One region of the Actinoplanes sp. NBRC 101535 genome, then DNA from elsewhere that is predicted to be linked to it. Evidence: riboswitches for the same ligand, from Rfam matches in the RefSeq annotation. Region 1 holds a riboswitch; each other region holds the start of a gene.
What was found. Region 1 has a riboswitch for cobalamin ahead of metE (5-methyltetrahydropteroyltriglutamate--homocysteine S-methyltransferase). Riboswitches for the same ligand answer to the same signal wherever they lie in the genome.

Region 1 (9,218 bases):
ACATCCCGCTGCTCGAAGAGCCCACCATGTGCCCGGGCAACACGACGAAGCCCACTTTCGACGACATCTACTCGCAGATGCGTACCTATGGAAAGGTCTTCGGCAAGGACGCCGAGGCGGCCGTCAGTGCTCTCCAGGAGCGCGTGTCGAAGATCGGCAAGGTCGAGGGCGACCGCACGGCGGCGGTGCTCTACCCGACCGTCGGCGGCGGGGTCACCTACGCCTACGGTTCGGCGAGCATGGCCGAACCGCAGCTGGAGGCGGCCGGGTTCACCAACGTCTTCGCCGACAGCAAGGAGCGTGTCTTCGAGGTGACCCTCGAGGAGCTGCTCGGCCGCAACCCCGACGTGCTGATCCTGCTGTACGGCGACGGCGACCCCGCCGCGGTCCAGAAGGCGATCACCGACCTGCCCGGCGCCGACAAGCTCAAGGCCGTGAGCGGCGGCAACGTCCTGCCTCAGCTGTTCAACTTCACCGAGCCGCCGTCCCCGCTCTCCGTCGACGGCCTGCAGAGGATCGTCGAGCGGTTCAAGACCGCCGCGTGACCGCCGTGCGTCCCGGGGCGGGCGGCGACGCCCGCCCCGGACCGGTTCAGCCCGCCCGGACCTCCGCGGCGGCCGCGACCAGGTTCCGCAGCGCGGCCTCCACCTCCGGATAGCCGCGGGTCTTCAGCCCGCAGTCCGGGTTGACCCACAGCCGGCGGCCCGGCACGGCGGCGACCGCCCGGCGCAGCGCACCGGTCACCTCACCCCGCGACGGCACCCGCGGGGAGTGGATGTCCCAGACCCCGGGCCCGACGCCGCGGCGGTACCCGGCGGCGGCCAGATCGCCGAGCACCTCCATCCCGGAACGGGACGCCTCGAGGCTGGTGACGTCCGCGTCCAGGCCGTCGATCGCGCCGATGACCTCGCCGAACTCCGAGTAGCACAGGTGGGTGTGCACCTGGGTGCCGTCCGCCACCCCACTGGTGGCCAGCCGGAACGCGCCGACCGCCCAGTCCAGGTAGGCCTTCTGCGCGGACGCCCGCAGCGGCAGCAGTTCGCGCAGGGCCGGCTCGTCGACCTGCACCACCGTGATGCCGGCCGCCTCCAGATCGGCGCACTCGTCGCGCAGGGCCAGCGCCACCTGGTCGGCGGTCGCCGCCAGCGGCTGGTCGGTGCGCACGAACGACCAGGCGAGGATGGTGACCGGCCCGGTGAGCATGCCCTTGACCGGTTTGGCCGTCAGCGACTGGGCGTAGCTGGACCAGGCCACCGTCATCGGCGCCCGGCGCGCCACGTCACCGAAGATGATCGGCGGCCGGACGCACCGCGAGCCGTACGACTGCACCCACCCGTGGTCGGTCGCCGCGAACCCGTCGAGCTGCTCGCCGAAGTACTGGACCATGTCGTTGCGCTCGGGTTCGCCGTGCACGAGCACGTCCAGGCCGAGCTCCTCCTGCAGCCGGATGACGTGGGCGACCTCGGCACGCATCCGCTGGGCGTAGCCGTCGGCGTCGAGCGTCCCGGCACGCAGTGCGGCACGGGCGGCGCGCAGCTCGGCGGTCTGCGGGAACGAGCCGATCGTGGTGGTCGGCAGCGGCGGCAGCTGGAGACGTTCCTGCTGGGCCGCGGCCCGCGCCCGGTAATCGCCGCGCTGCCGGTCGGCGGGGGAGAGCGCGGCCAGGCGGGCGCGGACCTCGGTGCGGCGCCAGGTCTCGGGAGCGGGCGACAGGGGTACGGGCGCCGGCCCGGTCCCGTCCCGCAGCGCCGCGCCGAGCAGCACCACCTCGTCGACCTTCTGCCGTGCGAAGGCCAGTCGTTCGCGCAGTTCCGGCGCGAGCCGGGTCTCCGCGTCCAGGTCGGCCGGCACGTGCAGCAGCGAGCAGGAGGCGGCGACGGCGACGTGGTCGGCGAGCGCGGTCAGCGTGGTGCCGGTGGTGATCGCGGCCCGCAGGTCGGTGCGCCACACGTTGTGCCCGTCGACCAGCCCGGCGACGATGGTCTTGCCCGGCAGCGGTCCGGCGGCGGCGAGCCGGGACAGGTTGGCGGGTCCGGCGACGAAGTCGAGGCCGATCGCCTCGACCGGGGTGCGCAGCAGGGCCGGCAGGGCGTCGCCGAGGTCACCGAAGTAGGTGGCGACGAAGATCTTCGGCCGGTCGGTGAGGGCGCCGAGACGGGCGTACGCATCGTGCAGGGCGCTGATCTCGTCGATGGTGCGGTCGGCGACGTAGGCGGGTTCGTCGAGCTGCACCCAGGCGACCCCGGCGCCGGCGAGGGCGGACAGGATCCGCGCGTACGTGTCGACCAGGTCGCCGAGACGGGCGAACGGGTCGTCCCCCTTGGCCAGGAGCAGGAACGTGGCCGGCCCGACCAGCACCGGTCTCGTGGTGATGCCGTGCGACTGCGCTTCCGCGTACTCCGAGACGGGTTTGACCGGGTTGGCGGTGAAGACCGTGTCGGGGGAGATCTCCGGAACCAGGTAGTGGTAGTTGGTGGCGAACCACTTGGTGAGCTCGAGCGCCGGTTCGGCGTCGACGCCCCGCGCCATGGCGAAGTAGGTGTCCAGCTCGGACAGGCCGAGCCGCCGGAACCGTTCGGGGATCGCGCCGACGGCGACCGCGGTGTCCAGAACGTGGTCGTAGTAGGAGAACGTGTTGGACGGGATCGCGTCCAGCCGGGCGTCGCGCAGCGTCCGCCAGACCTCGGCGCGCAGCCCGGCGGCCGTGTCCTCCAGCGAGGCGGCGTCGATGGTGCCCGACCAGTAGGCCTCGACGGCCTTCTTCAACTCCCGGTTCGCGCCGATGCGCGGATAGCCGAGGACGGTGCTCTGACCGAATGCGGTGTGATCCACCGGTGTCTCCCTCCCTCGAAGCGGCCGGCGGGCACGCGAAAAGAGGGGGTTCACCCCTGGTCCTCCCGAGGGACCGCCGGCGGCGCCCACCGGTCGGCGGGCGCGGCGCCGGCAGGTCTTCGGACTCGTGGGCACGCGTGCTTCCTACCGGCCGTCGCTTCCCAGACCGTCGCCGGTCCAGTGCTTCATGACGACTTTCGTTCCCACTCACCGCTGCGGGGCAGTCCCGGTCTCCCACCGGGTTCCCTCTTACGACGCCCCGCCTGGCGGGTGGGGCGAACCGGCACCGCGGGTCACTCTACCCGGCCTCCGGCCCGGCTCAGCCGAAGGATTTCACCGCCGTCCAGTCGGTGGAGATGACGATCTCGTCGGAGATGCCGACGCTGGTCTCTCCCGGGTGGTAGAGGCGGATGTTGCCGTCCGCGCCGGCCGGCTTGAGCGAGGCGACGACCGCACCCGGCTTGCCGTGGCGGATCATCATGGTGCCGCTGGCCATGTTGCGGAACAGCAGGTCGGGAGTGCCGTCCAGGTCGACGTCGGCGATGTTGACCACCTTCCGGGCGGTCAGTGCCCAGGCGGTCCGACGGGATCCCTGACGCGCTGGGAGGCGGTCGAGGACATCGCCGTACTGCCGGACGACTTCGACGCGATCGCCATCGGTGTGGAGATGACCGTGCGGGGCGAGATCTCCTGACTTCGCCCGGGAGTAAAAGGGGCAGGGAAGACCGGGGGCGCGTCCTATAGTCGGCGGATGCAGCGGAAGCGAGTGACTCTGGCCGATGTCGCGGCCGCCGCCGGGGTGTCCAAGGCGGCCGTCTCCCGGGTGCTCAACGACGCGCCGGGCGTGTCGGCGCGGACCAAGGAGCACGTCCGGGCGGTGATCGCCCGGCTGGACTACCGGCCGGACTCGGTGGCCCGGGCCCTCGCGCACGGGCACGGCGACGTCATCGAGCTGGTGATCGTGGACGATCCGTCGGTCTTCGGGACCAGTCCGTACTACGGCCGGGTCACCGCCGGGATCCTCCAAGAGCTGGCCGGCAGCACCGCGCAGCTCAGGGTGCACGTGGTGGAGCGGGCTCAGGCGTCGGAGCTGATCGCCACGATCGCCGAGTCGGTGAGTCTCGGTGTGCTGCTCAGCAATGTGGAGCCGGAGCTGGCGGCGGCCTTCTACGAGCAGTGCGACCGGGTGGTGACGATGGGCCCGTCCGCTCCGGGGGTCCCGTTCGTGGACGTCGCCAACAGCGACGGTGCCGCCGCCGCGGTGCGGCATCTGCACGAGTCGGGGCGCCGCCGGATCGCGGCCCTGCACGGGCAGGAGGGCAATCCGTGTGCGGACGCCCGCCGGGACGGGTTCCGGCGGGCGGTGCGGGAGTTGGGGATTCCGGAGATCTCGCTGACCGGGAAGTTCCGGCGTGAGGTGGGTTATGAGCTGGCGACGCGGCTGGTCGCCGAGGAGCCCGGGGTGGACGCGATCTTCGCCGCCTGCGATCTGCTGGCGATCGGGGCGATGCAGGCGCTGGGTGACGCGGGGCGGCGGGTGCCGGCCGATGTGGCGGTGGTCGGGTTCGACGACAGTGTGATCGCCGAGTGTGCGACGCCGCCGATGTCATCGGTGCATCAGCCGGTGGAGATGATGGCCGCCGCGGCCACCCGGGCTCTGGTGCACCGGCAGGTCGCGCCGTTCTGGCGGTGTGTGTTCCCGGCGGACCTGCGGGTGCGGCAGAGTTCCAGGGCAGGGCTTTGAGGAACGGGCGGTATTGCCGGACACCGAGTGTCACGGATCGACACATGACCAACTCTTGATGCTATTGACTGAAGAAGTGGAGGTGATGGCGCGGATCACCACCGGCAGTCCGAGAACGATCAGCAGAGGCGCGGGCCACCACCGCGGGAACCAGTCCCCGTCCGACAGGTTGGTGAAGCCGACCGCCAGCATCGACAGCGGAAGGCTCAGCACCGCGATCACCGGCGGAAGGCAGCCGGGCCCGGCCGGCGGCCCGCCCCTCCACCACACCACCAGCTCCGAGGCCGCGGTGAGTGCGGCGTACACGAGGGCCGCGAAGAGCGGGATCGTGACGAGCCCGTACCACGACTCCGGCCATGCCGAACCGGGAATGCGCGCCCGGTCCACGGTGACCGGGGTGCCGTGCCAGAGTCCGACGTCGACGTCGTCGCCCGCGCTCAGGTGCAGGGACACCTCGATCGTCCGGCCGCCGGACAACGCGATCGTCGCCGAGTGCCCGGTGCCGCCGGTCTCGCGCCCGTCCTGCCCGGAGTGCGACGGCGAGCTGCTCGTCGCGGTCACCTCGCCGGCGACGTGCGTCAGGCAGGTGTCCGGGCAGGACCGGGCGTGCCCGATCGCCCCGGCCTGCCAGATCCAGTAGGTGAACAGTGTGCCGATCAGTGCCGCGACCGCGCTGTGCCGGATCGGTGCCCGCCGGGGAGATGCCATGTCGCCCAGTCGAGCCGCGCGACGTAAGAGTCACGTTCGGATCAGGTTACGGACCGATTCGGATCAGGACTACTTCGGCAGGACCGGGGCGGGGCCGTTGTCGACGAACGAGAACGTCGTCGCCAGGTTCGCGTCGCCCAGTTCCTCGGCGATCAGCCCGGTACGGGGGAAGTACTGCAGGAACGCGCCCTGGTTGTGGATGCCGTAGGTCGGCCGCCCGTTGTCCTTCGCGGTCTGCGCGACAAGCGTGAACAGCTGGCCGGCCCGCTTCGCGTCGCAGGTGGTGGCCACCGCGGTCAGTGGGTTGCTGCCGTTGTTGCGGATGCCGATGCAGGCCGCCTTCGGGCCGTCGCCGGCCTTCGCGGTCTTGATCTGGTACTTGTCGCCGACCGGGGAGAGGACGAAGAGCCCGTACGCGGGTTCGCCGTCGATCAGGTCGAGCCGGCCCTTGCCGTCGATGCCGACGATCGACTCGAACGACGGGAGCGGCTTGATGACGACCTGCCGTTTGCCGGTGAGGATCGGGTCGGCGGCGGCCGCGGCGGCCGGGTTCGCGGCCAGCGCGCCGAGGGCCAGGCCGGTGGCGGTCAGGGCGCCGAGGACTGCGGTCTTCTTCACGGTGGGCTCCCGGGGTGTGGTGGATGTCGTCTGTGGATCCCACAGTCGTCCTCCGGCGCGTACCCGGTGGCGTTCTGCCCGTTTCGCGGCACGAATGGTGGAGACATCGCGGCCCGGATCGATCTTGCTGTTACCCTGTTGCACATTATTTGCAATAGCGGGGTGGGGGAGTCCGGGTGGCCGGGGCCGTACGGCGATGGATGATTCTTGCCGAGATCATGCACCTGCCCGCCGTCCCGCGGCTGCTGGTGCTCACCCAGCTGGCCTTCAACGTCGGGTTCTACCTGGTGCTGCCGTTCCTGGCCGGGCACCTCGCCGAGGACCTCGGACTCGCCGCGGCCACCGTCGGGCTGGTGCTCGGGCTGCGTACCTTCAGCCAGCAGGGACTCTTCCTGATCGGTGGGGTGCTCGCCGACCGGTTCGGTGCCCGGCCGGTCGTGCTGACCGGCTGCGTCGTCCGCGTCGCCGGTTTCGTGGTGCTCGGCCTCGCCGGGAACCTTCCGCAGGTCCTCACCGGTGCAGTGCTGACCGGTGTCGCCGCCGCGCTCTTCTCGCCCGCGGTCGAATCGGCGCTGGCCCGCGAAGGCGGCCGCCTGGAAACGGCCGGCCGGGTCCGGCGTACCGACCTGTTCGCGATGTTCTCCGCCGCCGGGGAAGTGGGCGCGGTGACCGGTCCGCTGCTCGGCACCCTGCTGCTCGCCGCCGGATTCCGGAGCACCTGCCTGGCCGCCGCCGTGGTGTTCGTGGCCATCTGGTTCATGCACTGGCGCCTGCTGCCCGCCGAGCCGGGCGCGCACGCCGGCGAACCGGTCCGCGACGGGCTTCGGGAGGTGTTCGCCAACCGGCGGTTCCTGGCGCTGGCCGCGGCGGCGAGTGCCGGGCTGCTCGCGTACAACCAGCTCTACCTCGCGCTGCCCCTGGAACTGGCGAGGGTCGGCGCGACCTGGGCGCTCGGCTGGCTCTTCGCCGCCGCGTCGATCATGGTGATCGCCGGGCAGCCGGTGGCTCGCGCGGTGCGCGACCGGCTCGGGCCGCGGTGGGCGCCGGCGACCGGGTACACGCTGATCGCGGCGGCGTTCGCGGTGGTCGCGGCGGCCCGTCCGGGCACGGCCGCGGTCTGGCCCTCGGTCGCGCTGGTCGTCCTGCTCACCGCCGGCCAGATGATCACTTCTCCTCTGGTGCGCGACAGCGCCGCCCGCCTCGCCGGTGAACGGCGGCTGGGGGCGTACTTCGGTGTGCTCAGCGCCGCCGGGGGAATCGCGGTGCTGGTGGGCAGCGCGGTGACCGGCCGGCTGTTCGACACGGCCGCCGCGACCGGTCCGGGAACGGCGCTGCCCTGGCTGATCCTGGCCGTCGTCCCGTTGCTCAGTGCGGTGGCGCTGTCCCGGATGGCCGTCCGCGAGCCGGGCCTGACCCGCTGACGCCACGCAGCTGATGTGATTTCGGTAGCCGAGACCACGGAATCCCAGCGGGCGATGGAACAACACCGTGCTGTGGGTGGCGAACCGGCCTGGGAGTCGCCCCGCCACCCGGTCCGTCGGCTGCCACGCCAGCGGACGTGACCAGCGGAGTCGGACGTGGTCTGGCCGTCGCCCGCGGCACGGTGTTGATCAATCGCCTGCCGCCTGCCGCCTGCCGCCTGCCGCCCGCCGTTCGCCGACGACGGCCCGGAACCGTCAGCCGTCGGTGAGGGTCGTTTTCGGCTTCTGGACGGACCGTGGGTGACGGCCGGGTCGGCCGTGATGCCACTCAACTGATGTGACCATGGCGGCAGTCGGCGCAACGCCCCTGGTGCGAATCATGATCAACTTAATCTGAGGGGCGCTTCGCGGGCCTCGGCCGGCATGATCAGGGGTGAGTCGGGCTCTCGTGGTCGGTGTGGCCGGCCGGCTCCAGCTGGAACGTCGAGTGCTCCACGTCGAAATGCCCGGCCAGACACTCCTGCATGGTGTCCAGCAGCTGCGGGGCGTGGCCGTCCTGGAAGCAGGAGTCGTCGACGACCACGTGCGCCGTGAGCACCGGCAGCCCCGAGGTCACCGTGTGCACATGCAGATCGTGTACGCCGAGCACATGGTCCAGTTCGGTGATGTGCGCGCGGATCCGGTCCAGGTCGACCTCGGCCGGGGCGGCTTCGAGCAGTACGTTCGCGGCTTCCCGGAGCAGGCGCAGCGCGCGGGGCGCGATGATCAGGCCGATCAGGATCGAGACGATGGCGTCGGCGCGGGTGAAGCCGGTCAGCGCGATCACCGCCGCCGCGGCGAGGACGCCCACCGAGGTGGCGGTGTCGGTGGCGACCTCGAGGAACGCGCCGCGCATGTTGAGGCTGGCGTCGCGGGCACGGAACAGCAGCGCCATCGCGAGCAGGTTGCCGACCAGTCCGATGGCGCCGAACAGTGCCATCCCTCCCGGGTCGACGGCACCGGGTTCGACGATCCGCCGGATGCCCTCGACGAACACGTAGACGCCCATGCCGGCCAGGATCAGCCCGTTCACGGCGGCGGCGAGAATCTCGGCGCGGGCCCAGCCGAAGGTGCGCCGTCCGGCCGCGGGCCGGGCGGCCAGCAGGGTGGCGCCCAGGGCCAGGGCGACGCCGCCCGCGTCGGCGAGCACGTGCCCGGCGTCGGCGAGCAGGGCGAGACTGCCGGTGACCAGGGCGCCGACGACCTCGACGGCGAAGATGGCGACCGAGATTGCGAGGGCGCCGGCCAGCACGTTCCGGTGTTTCCCGGTGGCCGTGACGGCGTGGTCGTGGTGGTGGTCGTGGCCCATCAGCTCTCCCTCGGCCGATACATGTTCACATGCGCATACTAATATGAGTTCGTCGCGGCGCGTCAAGACGACGGCGCGTCAAGGCACGTTTCGTGGTCAGGGTGCGAAGCCCATCCGCGTGGTGATTTCGGGCGCGCTGGACGCCCGAAATCACCACAGCGGCAGACCCTGACTGCGAAAGGTGTCAAGACGACGCGTCAAGACGAGTGTGTGCCGGGCCACCCGCCCATGTTTGACAGCTGATGATTTTGGAACAAAACTATGCCGTCATGGACGCTGACGGATCCCCGGCCGCCCACGACCCGGCGCGGCTCACGGCGGACCTCGACCCGGCGCGGCTCACCGCGGCCCTCGTGCCGCTGACCCGTGCGCTGCGGTCCGCCGTCCGGGCCGCCGAGGACCTGCCCGACCTCCCGGACGCGCAGGTCGAGATCATCCGGGTGCTGCCCCGGGGCACGGTGCTCTCCTCCGGCGAGCTCGCGGCGACGCTGGGCCTGAGCCGGCCGACGATCAGCAACCTCCTCACCGCCATGGAGGCGCGCGACCT
Region 2 (9,218 bases), on a different contig from region 1:
GGCGACCGGACTCCACGGGGTGACGTCGAGCGGCGGCGCCGACCGGGCCACCGCCGCCACCGCATCGAGGTCGATCGACGACGCGACCAGCGACGCGAGGGCGTCGACCGAGGCCAGCGCCTCGGTCCGGCGCTCGGCCGCGGGCACCAGACCGAGGTGGCGGGACGGCGCGGCGACCGCGTCCGCCCGGCGCATCGCCCCCAGCACGGGCGTGCCGACCTCTTCGCAGGCGTCCCGCAGGATCTGCTCGTGACGGTCCGAACCGACCCGGTTCAGGATCACCCCGGCCAGCCGGACCGTGCCGAAGCTCCGGAAACCGTGCACCAGCGCGGCCACCGAACGGCCCTGCGCGGCGGCGTCCACCACCAGGATCACCGGGGCCTGCAGCAGATCGGCGACCTGCGCGGTGGAACCCTGCTCCCCGGCGCCGGTCCGGCCGTCGTAGAGGCCCATCACGCCCTCGACGATCGCGATGCCTGCGCCCGCCGAACCGTGCGCGAACAGCGGGCCGACGGTCTCCTCGCCGACCATCACCGGATCCAGGTTGCGGCCCGGGCGGCCGGCGGCGAGCGCATGGTAGCCCGGGTCGATGTAGTCCGGCCCGACCTTGAACGGCGCCACCGTCATGCCCCGCCGGGCGAACGCGGCGAGCAGGCCGGTGGCCACCGTGGTCTTGCCGTGCCCGGAGGCCGGCGCGGCGATCACCACCCGGGGGATGCTCACCATTCGATGCCCTGCTGTCCCTTGCGGCCGGCGTCCATCGGGTGCTTGATCTTGGTCATCTCGGTGACCAGGTCGGCGGCCTCGATCAGGTCCGGATGGGCGTCCCGTCCAGTGATCACAATGTGCTGCGTGCCCGGGCGGTCCCGGATCACCGAGATCACCTCGGCGACGTCGACCCAGCCCCACTTCATCGGATAGGTGAACTCGTCGAGCACGTAGAACTTGTGCGTCTCGGCGGCCAGGTCCCGCTTGATCTGCTCCCAGCCCTCGGCGGCCTCGGCGGCGTGGTCACGCTCGGTGCCGGCCCTCTGGATCCAGGACCATCCTTCGCCCATCTTGTGCCAGGTGACCGGCGTACCGTTGACCCCGTTCAGGGCCTTCAGCGCGGTCTCCTCGCCGACCTTCCACTTCTGCGACTTCACGAACTGGAAGACGCCGACCGGCCACCCCGCGCTCCACGCGCGCAGCGCCATCCCGAACGCGGCCGTCGACTTGCCCTTGCCCGGCCCGGTGTGCACGGCGAACACCGCCTGCCGGCGTCGCTGCCGCGTCGTCAGTCCGTCGTCCGGAACAGTGGTGACTTTCCCTTGCGGCATGCTCGCTCGCCCTCTCCAAGATCGAATTCATGTGGGGTACGCACGGATCCGTTCCCGCCGAATACCGGTCGTCCCGGGACCCGCGGCGATCACGCACGGCCCGGCTCATGCCACCCACCCACCGGCGGTGGCCCGGCCCGGCGGCGGTGGCCCGGCCCGGCGGCGCACCGCGGCGACCGGGGACTCTCCGTGGCCGGCGGCTTCAGAACCGGTGGATCACGCCGCCCGGCGGTAAGCCCGGTCGCCCGCGACACCGGCCGTGGAGCCGGCTCCGGACGGAGAGCCGGCCGCGGCACGCCCACCGAGAACGGTCGCGGCCTGCAACTGCTCCAGGGGCATCACGTCGGCCCGCAGCGCGGCGGCCAGCCGACGGGCACGACCGATCCGGATCGGACCGGACTCGCAGTCGACGACGACCGCCGAGACACCGCTGAGCAGCGGCGCCAGACCCACCGGGTCCGGCCCGCTGGTCGCCCGGCCGTCGGTGACCAGCACCAGCAGCGGCCGGCGTCGCGGGTCCCGGCGGCGCTCGGTGGCGATCGTGGCCGCGGCGGCACGGAGTCCGGCCGCCAGCGGTGTGCGCCCGCCGGTCCGCAGCGCGGCCAGCCGCATCACGCCGACCTCGTGACTGGACGTGGGCGGGAGCACCACCTCGGCGTCCGCACCCCGGAACGTGATCATGCCGATCCGGTCCCGTCGCTGGTAGGCGTCCCGCAGCAACGACAGCACCGCGGTCTTCACCAGGGTCATCCGCTTGCGGGCCGCCATCGATCCGGACGCGTCCACGACGAACAGCACCAGGTTCGCCTCCCGGCCGACGTGCACGGATTCCCGGAGGTCGCGGGGCTCGACCCGCACGACCGGTCCCGTCCGCACAGGCAGTCCCGGCGTCCCGAAACGTCCCGGCACCACGGATCGTCCCGGCTCCCCAGAAGGTCCCGGCGTGACGGATCCTCCCGGCGTGACGGATCGTCCCGGCGCGGCGTCGGCGCCCGCGGCGGCCCGTTCCAGAGCCGCCATCAGCGTCGCCGTCAGATGCGGCGCCCCGGTCGGCTTCCCCGCCGGAACGCGACTCCCGACGACACGGCCCCGGCGCGCGAACGCCGGCGACCGCCGTCCGGCATGTCCCCCCTCGCCGCGGGCCGAGATCCGCAGGGTCCGGGTACGGTACGCCGCCCCGGCACTCGCCATCGCCCCCGAGGTCTGCGGCTGCCCGCTCGCCGGGTCCGGCCCCGGATCCGCCGGGTCGTCAGTCGCGGTGCTCCCCTGCGTACCGTCGCCGGGGTGGGAACCGCCCTGCGGCCCGCCGCCGTCACGCGGACCTCGCGGCTCACCGCCCCCGCCGCCCTCCGGAGGACCGTCACCATCGCCATCGGGACCGTCACCGTCACCATCGGGACCGTCACCGTCGGGACCGCCGTCCGGGTCCCGATCGGCCTGATCCTGCGATGCGCGCTCCTGCTCGGCCTGACGCTCGGCCTCGGCCAGCGCCTCCTCGAGCCGTTCCTCGTCGGTGCCCGGCGGGTCGAGCGGGTCGGTGCGCCGCCGGTGCGGCAGGGCCAGCCGCGCCGCGCCCGCCACGTCCTCGGCCGTCACCGTGTCCCGGCCGTGCCAGGCGGCCAGTGCCACCGCGCACCGCGCCACCACGATGTCGGCCCGCATCCCGTCCACGCCATAGGCGAGACAGACCCGGGCGATCCGGTCCAGCTCCTCGTCGGGCAGGGTCACCAGCGGCAGCCGGGCACGGGCCTCCGCGATCCGGGCCGCGTAGCGTCGCTCGTCCGCGGAGAACCGGGACGCGAACCCGGCCGGATCCGCCTCGTACGCCAGCCGCCGCCGCACCACCTCGGCACGCTGCACCGCGTCGCGGGGCGCCGCCACGTTCACCACCAGGCCGAACCGGTCCACCAGCTGCGGGCGGGGCTCGCCCTCCTCCGGGTTCATCGTGCCGACGAGCAGGAACCGGGCCGCGTGTTTGACGCTGACCCCGTCGCGTTCGACGTGGGCGCGTCCCATCGCGGCCGCGTCCAGCAGCAGGTCCACCAGGTGGTCGGGGAGCAGGTTCACCTCGTCGACGTAGAGCACGCCGCGGTGCGCGGCGGCCAGCAGGCCGGGCTCGTAGGCCTTCACCCCGTCGCTGAGCGCGCGCTGAAGGTCGAGTGTGCCCACCACCCGGTCCTCGGTGGCGCCGACCGGCAGTTCCACCAGGTTCGCCGGGCGGTCCTTGTCGGGTCCGCCGTCCGGGTGCGGGCCGTCCGGGCAGTCCGGGTCGGGCGCCTGCGGATCACACGCGAACCGGCAGCCCTGCACCACGGTGACCGGTGGCAGCAGGCCGGCCAGCGCGCGGACGACGGTGCTCTTGGCGGTGCCCTTCTCGCCGCGGACCAGCACGCCGCCGACGGCCGGCGACACGGAGGTGAGGAGGAGGGCGAGCCGCAGATCGTCCAGGCCGACCACGGCCGAGAACGGGTACGGAACAGTCACGGGGTTCCCTTCCGGCGGGTATCCACGCCCGCGCGACGGTGGCACGAGCGGCCGGAGTCTCCTGACTCCCGGATCGACGCTCCCCGCTCCGCCTTCCGGCCCGCCGTTGCAGGTCGTGGCGTCTCTGCCGGCAGGTCGCTCCCCGGTCACAGTGGCGGGACCGCCCCGGATTCGCACCGGGTTCCTCCGCTACCGCTCCCGGCCACTCTTTCCTACCCGGGGTGGAACCGTCAACGCGGCCCCCGCCCGCAGGACATCCCTCACACCGGCCCCGGAGGTCAGACGGCCTTCTCCGTCCCGGGCAGGGGCTCGGGCGCCAGTTCGTCGAGTTCGGTCACCACGTCGAGGACGGCCAGCGCGGAGCGTTCCACCAGTGGGCGCAGACGCCGGTAGAGCGCGGCGTCCCGCGGGTCGGGCCGGGTCGTCTCGCCGGTCGGCACCAGGGCGGCGGCCCGGTCCAGGTCGGGCAGCTCGCCGAGGGCGTGCCAGGCCAGCAGGCAGGTGCCCAGGGCGGTGCCCTCGGGGATGTCCGCCACCGACACCGGGAGGTCGAGCGTGCCGGCCAGGGTCGCCACCCACAGCGTGGAGGCCGCGGCGCCGCCGGTGGCCCGGATCTCGGTGAGGGCGACACCCTCGGCCTCGAAGGAGTCACGGACCAGGGCCAGCTGCTGGCAGACGCCCTCCACCGCGGCGCGGACCAGGTGGGCGCGGTGGTGTTCGCGGCGCAGGCCGAGGTAGGCGCCGCGCATGCCGGGGCGCCACCACGGAGCCCGTTCGCCCAGGAAGTACGGCAGGCAGAGCAGTCCGTCGCTGCCGGCCGGGATCGTGGCGGCCTCGGCGAGCAGTTCCGCGTCGAGGCCGTCGGCCGGTTCCACCGGGGAGGAGCCGTCGGGGTCCGGGACACCGGTCAGGGACTGGGAGGCCCAGCGCACCACCGACCCGGCGTTGTTGACCGCTCCCCCCACGACCCAGCGGTCCTCGGTCAGCGCGTAGCAGAAGAGGCGCCCGGCCTCGTCGGCGGCCGGGCGGTCGACCACGGTCCGCAGTGCACCGGACGTGCCCAGCGAGACCGCTGCCACGCCGGGCGGGGTCGCGCCCACGCCGAGGTTGGCGAGCGGGCCGTCGGCGGCACCGATGATCAGTGGGGTGCCGGGTGGCAGGCCCGCGGCGGTGGTCACCGCGGTGGACAGGGTCAGCCGGGACGTGGTGGGGACGACCTCGGCGAGTTGCTCCGCGCGTACCCCCGCGATCTTGACGGCCGCGGGGTCCCACTGCCGTGCGTGGATGTCGTAGAGGCCGGTGCCCGAGGCGACCGACAGGTCGACGAGGAAGGGACCGCCGGTGAGCGCCGCGACGATCAGCTCCTTCACCCCGCCCCAGCGCGGGGTGTCGCGCAGCTGATCGGGATCGGTCTCGGACCACCAGGCGAGTTTGGTGAGCGGGGACATCGGGTGGACCGGCGTGCCGGTACGCGCCTGCAGCGCCGCCCCCGCCCCGTCCGCCGCGATCCGGCGGCTCTGCGCGGCGGAACGATTGTCCGCCCAGGTGACGACGGGTCCCAGTGCCCGCCCGGCATCGTCCATCGGGACCAGCGCGTGCAGAAACGAGCTGAGGGCGACACCCGCCACCCGGTCGCCGCGCTCCCGGCACTGGCGGGCCACATCGGTCAGCGCCTGCAGGGCGGCGTCGACCAGGGCGGCCGGGTCGAGTTCGGCGCGGCCGGGCCCGGGGACCGACAGCGGGTAGTGGACGCTGGCCAGTGCCCGGAGTTCACCGGTCGTGGTGGCGGCCACCCCCTTGGTAGCGGTGGTCCCGGTGTCGATGCCGATCACGACGTCCATGCATGCCCCTCTCCGATGTCTGCGGACCCTCATACCCCGACACGAGAGCGCCCCACCGGCACGAAGCCGGCGGGGCGCTCTCGAAATGCGTACGAAATACGACGGTCAGCGCTGATCCAGCGGCACGAAATCGCGCACCGGAGCACCGGTGTAGATCTGCCGCGGGCGACCGATCTTGTTAGCCGGGTCGAGCATCATCTCCTGGTACTGGGCGATCCAGCCCGGGAGACGGCCGATGGCGAAGAGAACGGTGAACATCTTGGTCGGGAAACCCATCGCCTTGTAGATGAGGCCCGTGTAGAAGTCGACGTTCGGGTAGAGCTTGCGGGAGATGAAGTACTCGTCGGAGAGGGCGATCTCCTCGAGCTTGAAGGCGATCTCCAGCAGCGGGTCCGGCTTGTCCAGGGTGGAGAGCATCTCCTGGGCGGCCTTCTTGACGATGGCGGCGCGCGGGTCGTAATTCTTGTAGACCCGGTGGCCGAAGCCCATCAGTTTGACGCCTTTCTCCTTGTTCTTCACGCGAGTGACGAACGAGTTGACGTCTCCGCCGTCCTTGCGGATCTGCTCGAGCATCTCGAGGACCGCCGCGTTGGCGCCGCCGTGCAGCGGGCCGGAGAGGGCGTTGATGCCGGCCGAGACCGACGCGAACAGGTTGGCCTGCGACGAGCCGACCAGCCGCACGCTCGACGTGGAGCAGTTCTGCTCGTGGTCGGCGTGCAGGATGAACAGCATGTCGAGGATCTTCGCGACCTTCGGGTCCACGTCGTAGCCCACGGTGGGCAGGCCGAACGTGAGCCGCAGGAAGTTCTGCACGTAGTCCAGCGAGTTGTCCGGGTACGGCAGCGGGTGGCCGATGGACTTCTTGTAGGCGTAGGCGGCGATCGTCGGAAGTTTCGCCATCAGGCGGATCGCGGAGATGTCGACCTGCTCGGCGTCCAGCGGGTCGAGGGCGTCCTGGTAGAACGTGGACAGCGCGGTGACCGCCGAGGAGAGCACGGCCATCGGGTGCGCGTCCCGCGGGAAACTGGAGAAGAAGGTGCGCATCTCCTCCTGGAGCAGGGTGTGCACCCGGATCCGGTCGGCGAACTCCCGCAGCTGGGCGGCCGTGGGCAGCTCGCCGTTCATCAGCAGGTAGGACACCTCGAGGAAGGTGGACTTCTCCGCGAGTTGCTCGATGGGGTATCCGCGGTAGCGGAGGATCCCCTGGTCACCATCGATGTATGTGATCGCCGAGGTCGTCGACGCGGTGTTCACGAAGCCCTGATCGAGGGTGACGAAGCCGGTCTCCTTGAGCAGAGCACTGACGTCGATGCCGCCCGGTCCGTCGACGGCCTTGCGTACCGACATCGACAGCTGGCCACCAGGATGGTCGAGCTTGACATCCGTCATGTATTTCCCTCACTTCACCGGCAGATGTCTCGAATATTTTGCCGTTCACCGTAAACCCTCAACCTGAATGGGTCATCAGGTGCCTGGCTGTTGAGGCATTGGTCACCAGTACGTATGGACCGTTGCACCATAGACAATGGTCGGTATATTGCGACTCTGTTACGCCGAGCGGAGGTCGAACCGATGCAGATCCCGGCGCAGGGACCCGTGGTGGCCGGTGTCGACGGGACCACGGCCGGTCTGGCCGCCGTGCGGCTGGCCGCGCGGGAGGCCGGCTCCCGCGGTCGGGTACTCAAGGTCGTGCACGCTTTCACCTGGCCCGATCCCCGGTCCGGAGCCGCCGGCGTCGATTACGCCCCGGCTCGCCGGGCCGCCTCGCGTGTCGTCGAGGAGGCGGTCGTCACGGCCCAGCGTTCCACACCCGGCGTGGATGCGCGCGGCCAACTGGTGGATGGACCGGCCGGACGGGTGCTGTTGCGCCTGAGCCGGCACGCCTCGCTGATCGTGCTGGGCGCCGGGCGGATGGTGATCACCCCGGAGGTGGCGGCCCAGGCGTGGTGCCCGGTGCTGGTGACGCGGACGGCCCGCCCGCCGTCCGGGCCGGTGGTGGCCGCGGTCGACGGCTCGGCGTACTCGGTGCTGGCTCTGCGGTTCGCAGCGGAGGAGTCGCGGCGGCGCGGGGTCGCCGTGCACGCGGTGCACGTGGTCCTCGACGACGGGCAGGAGGCCGCCGGGCACCGGGTGCTCGACGAGGCCATCGCGGCGGTCGCGGAGCTTCCGAGCGTACGCCGGATGGTGCTGACCGGCTCGGCACCGGCCACCCTGATCGCGGCCTCGCGCCGCGCGGGTCTGATCATTCTCGGACCTCGAGGTCTGACCGCTTCCGGACGGCTCGGTGCCGTCGCAAGCGCGGTGCTGCGCCGTGGACTGTGCCCGGCGGTCTTCGTGCACAGTGCGCGGGTGCCGGCCCGCCGGGTGCCACGGTCACCGAAGTTCCACGAACCGAGACTCGCGACCTGACCGATTTGCTACGGTTGATCCCGACAGCTATTCCGGGCTGAAGCGGGAGGAAGAACCCGTGGCACTCGCCCGACGGTTGTGGCAGCTCCAGGCCGTGGGCGGCGTCGCCGCCACCGTCGTCTACGCGCTCTTCCCGTCGTCGTCGATCGGTACGACCGCGTTCGTCCTGCTCGGCGTGGCCACCGTCAGCGCCTGCTTCGGCGGCCCCCGGCACTGGGGCGCCGAACCGCCGGCCGCCTGGCTCCTGATGGGCGCGTCGGCCCTGCTCTTCCTGGTCGGCGTCCTGATCCGGCCGGCGGTCACCGACCAGCCGATGCCGCTGCCGCTGCTCGCCGACGCGGCCAGCTTCAGCGGCTACCTGCTGCTCGGCGCGTTCCTGGTGGTGCTGCTCCGGGCCCGGCAGGGACTGGACCGGCACGCCGTGCTCGACGGCCTGATGGTGGCGCTGTCCGCCGGCATGACCAGCACCCTGCTGCTGGCCGCCCCGGCCGCCGGGGTGCCCGGTCGCTCCGGCGTGGTCGCCGCCATCCAGGGCACCTACCCGCTGCTCGACGTGCTGGTGCTGATGCTGGTGGTGAACCTGAGCTTCACCGCCAAGACCTGGCCGGCCAGCCTGGTCGCGGTCCTCGGCACGATGGCGATGATGCTGATCGGCGACACCGTGTACGCGGTCGCCGGCGCCTCCGGCCACATCTACGCCTCCCCGCTGCTCAACGTGCCGTTCCTGCTCGCGTACACGGCGCTCGGGGTGGCCGCGCTGCACCCGTCGGTGCTGGAGATGAGCCGAGCCGACCGGCCGCCCGTGCAGGCCTGGTCCTGGCCCCGGCTGGCGCTGATCGTCCCGGCGCTGACCATGCCGTTCGTGCTGCTGGCGGCGGAGGCCCGCAACGACTGGAGACAGGGCCTGATCGCGGTGGTCGGCCTGCTGGTCGTCGCCCTGCTGCTGGCCCGGGCGATCGCCGCGGTGCGGGCGCACGTCGCCGCCCAGCTGCGCAGCGAGCACCAGGCGATGCACGACCCGCTGACCGGCATGCCGAACCGCAAGTCGATCACCTCGAAGATCGAGCGCCTGGTCCGGGCGATCGACCCGGCCGGACCGGACCGGGTCTGGGTCTACATGCTCGACCTGGACGGCTTCAAGTGGGTCAACGACTCGTGGGGGCAC
Region 3 (9,218 bases), on a different contig from region 1:
TCCGGTTCGTCGGCCATCGGCTCGCCGGTGAGCGCCGCGGCGGCCTCGGCGCATCCGGTCAGCATCGCCGCGTGGAACTCGTCGCCCAACGGCAGCCCGGCGGGGTGTCCCCGGGAGACACCCGCGCCCGTGAGTACCGCCGAGGCGACGACCATGACTCGCATGGTAGGAGTGGATCGCTGCCGGGGCTGTCGGCTTTCGGCCCGCCGGGGTCACGCTCCGACGCGCTGCACCAGGGCACTGAGCAGGGCGGCGGGGATCTCCGGACGGTCCACGGTGACCGCGAACCGGCGACCGCCGTGCAGGTGCAGGACCAGGCCGGGGCCGCGGCGCAGGACCATGGCCGAACTACCCGGGAGGATCCGGTAACCCCAGCCGCCCCATGCCGCCGGGTTGATCTCCATGACCTCGACCGCGGCGATCTTCGAAAGAGCGACGACCTTCAGGGGTACGCCGAGAAGTCCCGCGACCAGGCGCAACCCACGTCGGTCCACGGTCAGCCGGAGCCGACCGAAGAGGACCAGCACGACGGCCACCACCGCGACGAGCAACCACATCGGGCGCTGCCCGGTCAGAGCGAGCAGCAGAGCCACCGCCCCGCCCGCCGCCGGCAGCCCGGTGAGCAGGGGCGCCCGCAGACTCGTCGCATAGGCGGCCCGCTCGCTCGGCCCGAGGTCGAGCGGGTCCACCCCGGACGGGATCTCCGCGGCCGACGGGGTGGCCGGGCCGGCCGCCCAGCGGGGCACGAGTCCCCAGGCCAGGCCGCCGAGGAAGAACAGGATGCGCCAGCCCAGCCGGGTGTCGGCCGGGTTCGCCACGGCCGCGGTCGCGGTGGCGACCCACATGCCGGCGGTGCTGCCGGTGACCGCCCCGGCGGTGGCCAGCGTGACCCCGGTGGCGTAGCCGTGCCGCTGCCCGCGGGGTGTGCGCGCCACCATCACGATCGCGGTGATCACGGCGGCGACGGTGATCGCCACCAGCAGCGCGGCGAACCGGGGTGTCGCACTGAACCGGTCCGCGGCGCCGGTCGCGTTCCAGTGTGTCGCGATCGGGTCCGGCAGGTCGCCGGCCCAGAACCACCAGGTGATCGGGATGATCACGGCCGGTGTCCCGGCCAGGGCTGTCGCCGCCCACCGTCGCCTCATGTCCACGCCTCTCTCATGATCGCCACCATTTCGTCCTCCCCCAATCCCTGTCGGTGCGCCTCGCGGACGAAGTGCCGGGCCAGCTCGACCAGGCGCAGCCGGGCCGCGTCCGCATCTCCGCGGATCACCGCCCCGCGACCCCGGCGTAGCTCGATCAGCTCCTCGTCGCGCAACCGCCCGTAGGCACGCAGCACGGTGTGCAGATTGACGTCGAGCAGGTCGGCCAGCTCGCGGGCGGCCGGCAGCCGCTCGCCCGGTGACAGCTCTCCCCGCATCAGGGCGCCGCGCACCTGCGCGGCGATCTGGTCGGCCAGCGGCTCGGTCGCGGCCACGTCCACCCGGAACAACATGTTTGCATTCTACTAGAACAAGTCGCAACGGTAGAGTCCCGGACATAGATCAACTAGGGGATGGACGAGACACCGTGCTTCGCATGCGCACCACCGCCGCCGTGACCGCTCTGACCCTGGCCCTCACCGGCTGCCAGTCGGGCTCCACCGCTTCCCCCTCCCCGGCCGCCTCCTCCCCGGCGGCCGCGGCCACCGACAACGGTGTGGCGGCGCTCGAGGCCGACGCGATCCTGGCCAAGGCCAAGGCGGCGCTCGCATCCGCCAAGTCGTTCCAGGCCAAGGGCCGCACCAACCTGCAGGGCCAGGACACCGACGTCGACCTCAAGGTCAGCGGCGCCGACTTCAGCGCCGTCATGTCCTTCGACAAGGTCAAGGTGGAGCTGATCGCCGCCGGCGAGGGCAAGTTCCTGCGCCCCAACGAGGAGTTCCTGGCCATGGCGGCCGGCGCCGAGCAGGGCAAGCTGATGGCCCAGTCGATCAACGGCCGGTGGATCTCGGCCGGCGGCGCGGGCGGCGAGGCCTTCGCGCAGATCTTCACGATCGGCACCGTCGACGAGTTCCTCGCCCCGGACGGCACCCTCACCAAGGGCGAGCAGAAGGAGATCGACGGCAAGCCGGCGATCGGCCTGAAGGACGCCGGCGACACCGGCACCGTGCTGTGGATCGCCACCACCGGCGAGCCGCTCCCGCTGCAGATCACCGGCAAGGACGGCGACGCCGTGGTGTTCAGCGACTTCGGGGCGACGTTCAGCGACATCGTCGCCCCGCCCGCCGACCAGATCTACGTGCTCGGCTCCTGACCCGTCCCTCCCGGGCCGGCCGCCCAAGCCGGTGTGCACGGGCGAGAGTGCCGCCGCGGCCGGCCGGACACGTTTCGTGCTCAGGGCGCCGAAGCCCGCCCGCGTGGTGACTTCAGGCGCGCTGGGCGCCCGAAGTCACCACGCTGGTGTTGGACCGTGGTGATTTCAGCCGCGCTGGGCGCCACAAGTCGCCACGCTGGTCGTGGGGTGTGGTGATTTATGGCGCGCTGGGCGCCCGAAGTCACCACGGTCGCGGCGGGGCGTGGTGATTGCGGCCGTGCACAGAGCCCCGAGTCACCACGCGGACGCTGATCACGAAACGTGTCGGGAACACCCGCAGCGCCACCACGTCCGGATCCGGACAGAACCTGACCTCAATGGTGTCTAGCCTGCCTACATGGGGAAAGCGGAACTGGACGAGCTGATCGTCGCGGACGCCGGCGCACTGCGGGCGTGGCTGACCGGGAACCACAGCACGTCCGAGGGGGTCTGGCTTGCGCTGACCCGCAAGGGCGGCACGGTCACCGCGCTCACCTGGCAGCAGGCCGTCGACGAGGGCCTGTGCTTCGGGTGGATCGACGGCCAGGCCCGCAAGGGCGACGAGGCGATGTCCTGGATCCGGTACACCCCGCGCCGGGCCCGCAGCATCTGGTCGCGGCGCAACGTGGAACACGTCGCCCGGCTGGAGGAGGCGGGCCTGATGCAGCCCGCCGGCCGGGCCGCGGTGGAGGCGGCGAAGGCGGACGGCCGGTGGGCGGCCGCCTACGCCCCCTCCTCGGAGGCGGAGGTGCCCGCCGACCTGCTGGCCGCCATCGCCGCCGAGCCGGCCGCGCAGGCCATGTTCGACGTGCTCACCAAGACGAACCGTTACGCGCTGATCCACCGCCTCGGCTCGGTCAAACGTCCCGAGACGCGTACCCGGAAGATCGCCGAGTTCGTCGCGATGCTGGCCCGCCACGAGGCGCACCACCCGCAGAAGGCCCGGCCGCCGGCGCCGTGAGTTACCAGCGGTCGTGGTGCAGGGCGTCCACCAGGGGTGCGCGGGACCGCCAGCCGTGGCGTTCCAGGTCGGGGACCTCCTGCAGGTGGGAGACCGGTCCCAGGCACAGCCACGCCACCGGGCGGATCCCCGGCGGGATGTTCAGCAGATCGGCGACGAACGGTTCCCGGTAGAACGAGACCCACCCGACGCCGAGGTCCTCCGCGGTCGCCGCCAGCCACAGGTTCTGGATCGCCAGGCAGACCGAGTAGAGCCCGGCGTCGGCGATCGCATGCCGGCCCAGCACCGCGGGACCGCCGCGCGACGGGTCGTAGGTGACCACCACCGACAGCGTCGACTCCAGCACGCCGTCGATCTTGATGCGGGCGAACCGTTCGGCCTCCGCGCCGGTCAGCCCTGCTGCGAAGACGGCGCGCTCGTCGCGTACATGAGCATGGAAGGTCTCCCGAAGGGCGCGATCACGGATCAGGATGAAATCCCAGGGCTGCGACATGCCCACGCTGGGTGCGGCGTGGGCTGCGTTCAGGACCTTCTCGAGTACGCCCGGAGCGATGTCCCCACCGGTGAACTCGGCCCGAACGTCCCGCCGGGAATGGATGACACCATACAGATCAGACAAAGCAGCTCCCGCTGGATCCCACGCGAGGCCGGTCTTCGGACTTCCGGATCGTCACCTCACCGCCCGCCTTCCCAGCCATGGTGGCCAGTGGCTGCGCCGGAGCGCGTGGGCGGCAGCTCCCCGGTCACCGCGGCGGGCTCCGTGCCGGACTCACACCGGCTTCCCGATTCTCCCCGGCGGCGAGCGGCCGCCGGGGCACCTCGCTGACAGTTAGTGCCACCGATCACCCTATCGGTCGGCGCAAGGCGCGGCGTTTGACCCGATGGTCACTATGGGCATGGGCGGAGTTCGACATACCGGGGAGGACGTTGTGGACCTGCAGGACTACCTGACGGCGATCGTGTTCGGGGCGATCATCGGAGTCGTCGCCCGGATCGTGCTGCCCGGGCGACAGAGCATCGGCATCATCCCGACCGTGCTGATCGGCATGGGCGCCGCGGTGGCCGGCACGTGGGTCGCCGACCGCTGGGAGCTGCACAGCGACAACCTGTTCACGGTGACCGGCCGGACCTTCGACTGGGCCGTGGTCGGCGTGCAGGTGGGCATCGCCGTCGTCGGCGTGGCGATCGCCGCCGTGCTGGCCAAGACCTTCACCACCGACCGCGACTCCGACTGACGGCCGGCGACCGCGGCTGACTACCGGCGACCGCGACTCCGGCTGACTACCGGCGACCGCGGCCCCGGCCGGCGACCGGTCCGAGGTCAGCGTCCGGCCAGGTCCGCGAAGGCCCTGACCATTTTGTACGCGGCAGCGGTCGCCGCGGCCTCGGCGCGCTCGGCTGCGGCCCGCAGCGCGCCCAGGTCGAGCCCGTCCGCGGACAGGGCCGCCTCGTCCCAGGTGGACAGCCGGTCCGCGCCGACCTCGGGGTGGAACTGGAGTCCCCAGGCAAGCTCGCCGACCCGGAACGCCTGAACCGGGCAGGCCGCACTCGACGCGAGCAGCACCGCCCCCGGTGGCAGCGCGGTCACCTGGTCCCGGTGGTTCTGGATCACCGGTACGGCCGGTCCGAGCCCGGCGAACAGCGGGTCACCGGCCGCCTCCGGCCGCAGCGTGATCTCGCACGACCCGCGCTCCGGCTCGCCGTGATCCGCGGTGACCGCACCGCCTGTCGAGACGGCAAGCAGTTGCGCGCCGAGACAGATCCCGAGCAGCGGCACGCCGGCGTCGACGCAGGCCCGGACCAGGTCCCGTTCGGCCGGCAGCCACGGCGCGCGCCCGTCGTCGTCCGGCAGGAACCCGCCGCCGAGCAGCACCACCGCCTGATGGCCGCCGGGCCCGGTGGGCACGTCCGGTCCGTGGACGACCCGCGGTTCCCGGTCGCCGAGCCAGTCCAGGAGACGTCCGGGACCGCTACCCGGCGAGTTCTGCACGATCATGATCGACACGGCCGTCAGTATGCCCGGCGGCGTCCCGGTTCCACGAGGGCACCGACCGCGCCACCACCGCCACCAGGGCGATCGCCGCGGCGGTCAGGAACGGGTGCTCGACCAGGTGGTCGGTGACCGGTTCCAGCGGATTGCCGCCGATCATCGTGGTCCGTTCGGCGAACCAGGCCGCGGCCAGCACGATCCCGGTCCCGGCGACCACGATCCGGAACCCCGGGTAGAGCCGGGTGCGGTCCAGAGCCAGGAACGACGGCATCAGCAGGGCGACCACGATCAGCTGGGTCAGTTCGATGCCCAGGTTGAAGCCGAGCAGATCCGTCACCAGCGACTCCCGGCCGAGCCCGAGGTCGGCGACCAGCGCGGCGAACGCCAGCCCGTGCATCAGCCCGAATCCGGCGGCGATCCACGCCTCGCCGCCGCGGACCAGGGGCCGGATCGCGTGCACCCCGGAGACCAGCACGGACAGCGCGATCACGCTCTCCACCAGCCGGACCGGCAGCGACACGTAGCCCAGGGAAGCCAGCGCCAGCGTGATCGAGTGGCCGGCGGCGAACGCCGTGACCACATGCACCACCCGCAGCCAGCTCCGCCGCGGATCGCCGGCGCGCACCCACCGGCCGGTGCGGGCCAGCAGCGGTGCGGGCAGCAGCAGCATGATGAGGAAGAGCAGGTGGTCGGCGCCCTCGGCGATGTGTTCGATGCCGAGCCGCATCGCCGCGAGGAACCCGGTCTGCGGCGCGACCACGCCGGCCGCCGGGACGGTCAGCGTCTGCCGCTGCCAGGTCAGCGTGCCGGCCACCGCGTGCTCGCCATCGTCGGCCGGCCGCAGCCCGACGAAGACCTGATGCACGGCCAGCCGGTGCAGGATCGCCGTCCAGGTGAGGGTGAAGTCGCCGACCGCACCGCCGGGCGGTGTCAGCACCAGGTCACAGATCAGGTGGTCGACGTCGTCGACCCGTTCCACCCGGCCGCCGCTGATCTCCAGCTGCCAGGGCGTGCCGTCGGTGCCCGCCGCCGCGCTGTGCTCCCGCAGATATCCGCGTAGATCGCCGAGTTCCGCGGGCTGTGTGACCGAGGCCGCGGTGAGCGACCGGCCGAGCGCGGCCGCCAGCCGGTCGACCGGCAACTGCACACTTCCGGTCACCCGGTCCGGGGCGACATCGAGCAGGATCGCGGTGGCGCTGAGCGGGTGCGCCGCCGCCGGCTCCCCGGCGATCAGGATCCCCATCGTGTACGCCGCCGCGAGAAGCACCGCGATCCCACGCCATGGCCGGTTCGTTCTCATGAGCACCCCCGTGCGCCTTCCCCGGGGCTGTCGATCGTGCGAAGCTCCGGACATCCATTGTAGACAGTAGGAGGAGCGGGGATGACCATGCAAGATCGACCGTCACGGATCTGGAGGCGCCGAGCCGCCACCCTGGCCGCCACGGCCCTGATGGCCACCGGCGGTGTCGTGGTGACCACGGCCGGACCGGCCTCGGCGACGCAGGGCAGCGCTCTGCACATGCTGCTCTGCCACAGCTGGCGCTCGTCGGTGAGCGCCGTCGCCTGTCACTGAGCGCCACCCGGGCAGTGCCGCCCGCCGACCGTGGTCAGGCGGTGGTGGGCGGCACTGTCTCCTGGTGCCCTGCTCCCGAACGGCAACCGGCGGGCACCGGGATCGCCCTCAGCCAAAGCTGATCATGGTTGTCGCAACGCGGACGGGGGAGTGGGCGGCGCGGACGGGGAGTAGGCGGCGCTTGCGGGGAGGCCGCGGGCGGGGGAGCAGGAGGTCAGGGGGAGCAGTCGTCGGTGGCGGCGAGGAGCCGGGGGTGGGTCCTCGAGGCCGCGGTCAGCGGTCGCCGCCGGTGCAGCCCGGTTCCGGCGCGGAGGAGGATCCGCGCCGGGACCGGGCGTTCGTGCTGCCCGGGCCGGGGTGCTCTCAGCAGGGGCCGGAATCGTCCGATGGGAGCAGGGACGATCCGGCCCGCCGGCGACGTGCCGGGGATGGGGGTACCGCTGCCGTGCCGCTCACCCTGGCCAGCATCAACCTGCACTGCGGGCTGGACCGGTACGGGTACGCCTACCCGGTCGAGGAGGCGATCGCCGCTCTGGACACGGACGTCGTCCTGGTGCAGGAGAACTGGCGCCCGCGTGGCGGGGTGAGTCTGGCCCGGGCGGCGGCCGGCGACTGCGGCTACCCCGGGTACGCCGAACTGCCGATGACCGGCGACGTGGACCTGCCGGGCCTGGCGGTGGCCCCGCGGGCGCCGGACGAGATCGGCGCGTGGGGGATCGCCGTGCTGAGCCGGCATCCGATCACGGTCCGCACCCCGATCGGGCTGGGTGCCGCCCCCGGTGACGTCATCGGTGACCGGTCGGCGCAGGTCGTCGAGGTGGCCGGCCTGCAGGTGGTGAACGTGCACCTCACCCACCGGCTGCCGTACGGCCCGGCGCAGTTGCTCCGGCTGCGGCGCGGGCTGGCCGGAGACTACCGCCCGACGGTCATCGCGGGGGATTTCAACATGTTCTGGCCGACGATTCTGCTGGCCCGCCCGTACCGTCAGGCGGCCCGGGGGCGGACCTGGCCCGCGCACCGGCCGCTGGCCCAGATCGATCACATCCTGCGGAGTCCGGGCCTGCGGATCCGGAGGTCCGGGGCGATGCGCGGGGTGGGCAGTGATCACCGCCCGATCCGGGTCGAGGTGGAGGTCCCGCGGCGCACACCCGGACGGCATCCGGATATCGCCGCGCTCCGCCCTCCAGCTCGACACCGGCCGTGAGGGTCAGGGGACGATCGGGGCCGGCGGGGTCGCGCCGGTGGCGAGGTTCGCCGGCGGGAACTTGCGCAGCACCCACTGCTGCTGTCCGAGGGTGATCAGGTTGTTGGTGACCCAGTAGATGACCACACCGAGCGGGAACAGCGCGCCCGAGAACAGCAGCGTGGCCGGGATGCCGTACAGCATCATGCGCTGGATCATCTTCTGCTGCGGGTCCTCGGCCCAGCCGGTCTTCAGGATCATCTGGCGGCTGGTCAGGTACGTCGTCAGCATCATCACCAGGACGAGGATCGCGGCGATCACCTTGACCGCGCCGCCGGACGCGCCCAGGGCCTCGAGCTCGGCGGCGGAGGAGCCGAACTTGCCGGCGAGCGGGGCGGTGAACAGGCCGGCGTGGGTGGCGTCGTAGAACTGCTCGGCGCTCCAGCCGTACCTCTCGGTGCCCAGGTTGTCCGGGCGCAGGCGGTTGAGCACGTGGAACAGGCCGAGGAAGACCGGGATCTGGACGAACATCGGCAGGCAACCCATGAGCGGGTTGACCTTCTCGGTCTGGTAGAGCTCCATCATCGCCTTCTGCATCGCCTCCTTGTCGTCCTTGTGCTTCTCCTGTACCTCTTTGACCTTGGGCTGCAGCGCCTGCATGGCCCGCTGGCTCTTGATCTGCTTGACGAAGACGGGGAAGAGGATGGCGCGCAGGGTGACGACCAGGAAGACGATCGCGAGGACCCAGGTCCAGTTGGTGCCGAGGACGGCGTCGTCGGGGACGCCGAGGGCGTCCCAGATGCCATGCCAGGTCAGCAGGATCCACGAGATTGCGGAGTAGATCCAGTCGAGACTCACGAGGGCTCCCGTCAGAGGGATGGAGACGAAAAAGGCAACACGATGATGCCATAGTGACTCCCATGACGGAGCTGACACGGCGCACCACCGGCGTCCGGCACGGGGCGCGCAGCGTTCAGGTGGTGGAACGGGTCCGCGCGGCGGTCCTCGCCGAGATGACCCGGGTCGGCTTCGCCGCGATCACCATCGACGGGGTGGCCCGGGCCGCCGCCGTCAACCGGACCACCATCTACCGCCGCTGGCCGTCGAAGGCCGCCCTGCTCGAGGCCGTGGTCGAGCCGCTGCTGGCCGAGCACGACCGGGACCCGGCGACCGGCAC

Region 2: linked by a shared signal. The riboswitch ahead of QSK32_RS02245 (VWA domain-containing protein) and the one ahead of metE (5-methyltetrahydropteroyltriglutamate--homocysteine S-methyltransferase) in region 1 are both predicted to bind cobalamin.
Region 3: linked by a shared signal. The riboswitch ahead of bluB (5,6-dimethylbenzimidazole synthase) and the one ahead of metE (5-methyltetrahydropteroyltriglutamate--homocysteine S-methyltransferase) in region 1 are both predicted to bind cobalamin.

The regions. Positions count from the first base shown of each region.
Region 1 covers NZ_BSSY01000007.1:196,031-205,248, forward strand. The annotation lists gene QSK32_RS21145 (ABC transporter substrate-binding protein) at 1-545, shown strand, start outside; gene metE (5-methyltetrahydropteroyltriglutamate--homocysteine S-methyltransferase) at 592-2,832, opposite strand; cobalamin riboswitch at 2,926-3,132, opposite strand; gene QSK32_RS21155 (hypothetical protein) at 3,152-3,385, opposite strand; gene QSK32_RS21160 (LacI family DNA-binding transcriptional regulator) at 3,584-4,576, shown strand; gene QSK32_RS21165 (hypothetical protein) at 4,607-5,284, opposite strand; gene QSK32_RS21170 (hypothetical protein) at 5,354-5,902, opposite strand; gene QSK32_RS21175 (MFS transporter) at 6,079-7,323, shown strand; gene QSK32_RS21180 (cation diffusion facilitator family transporter) at 7,751-8,671, opposite strand; gene QSK32_RS21185 (MarR family winged helix-turn-helix transcriptional regulator) at 8,941-9,218, shown strand, end outside.
Region 2 covers NZ_BSSY01000001.1:516,267-525,484, reverse strand. The annotation lists gene QSK32_RS02255 (cobyrinic acid a,c-diamide synthase CobB) at 1-726, opposite strand, end outside; gene cobO (cob(I)yrinic acid a,c-diamide adenosyltransferase) at 720-1,319, opposite strand; gene QSK32_RS02245 (VWA domain-containing protein) at 1,536-3,848, opposite strand; cobalamin riboswitch at 3,859-3,989, opposite strand; gene QSK32_RS02240 (gluconokinase) at 4,082-5,644, opposite strand; gene QSK32_RS02235 (citrate synthase) at 5,750-7,033, opposite strand; gene QSK32_RS02230 (universal stress protein) at 7,217-8,053, shown strand; gene QSK32_RS02225 (putative bifunctional diguanylate cyclase/phosphodiesterase) at 8,112-9,218, shown strand, end outside.
Region 3 covers NZ_BSSY01000008.1:198,475-207,692, forward strand. The annotation lists gene QSK32_RS23255 (hypothetical protein) at 1-155, opposite strand, end outside; gene QSK32_RS23260 (DUF1648 domain-containing protein) at 213-1,145, opposite strand; gene QSK32_RS23265 (GntR family transcriptional regulator) at 1,142-1,495, opposite strand; gene QSK32_RS23270 (hypothetical protein) at 1,579-2,295, shown strand; gene QSK32_RS23275 (YdeI/OmpD-associated family protein) at 2,693-3,295, shown strand; gene bluB (5,6-dimethylbenzimidazole synthase) at 3,297-3,914, opposite strand; cobalamin riboswitch at 3,926-4,129, opposite strand; gene QSK32_RS23285 (GlsB/YeaQ/YmgE family stress response membrane protein) at 4,225-4,530, shown strand; gene QSK32_RS23290 (type 1 glutamine amidotransferase) at 4,617-5,291, opposite strand; gene QSK32_RS23295 (HupE/UreJ family protein) at 5,266-6,585, opposite strand; gene QSK32_RS23300 (hypothetical protein) at 6,667-6,858, shown strand; gene QSK32_RS23305 (endonuclease/exonuclease/phosphatase family protein) at 7,304-8,062, shown strand; gene yidC (membrane protein insertase YidC) at 8,066-8,899, opposite strand; gene QSK32_RS23315 (TetR/AcrR family transcriptional regulator) at 8,962-9,218, shown strand, end outside.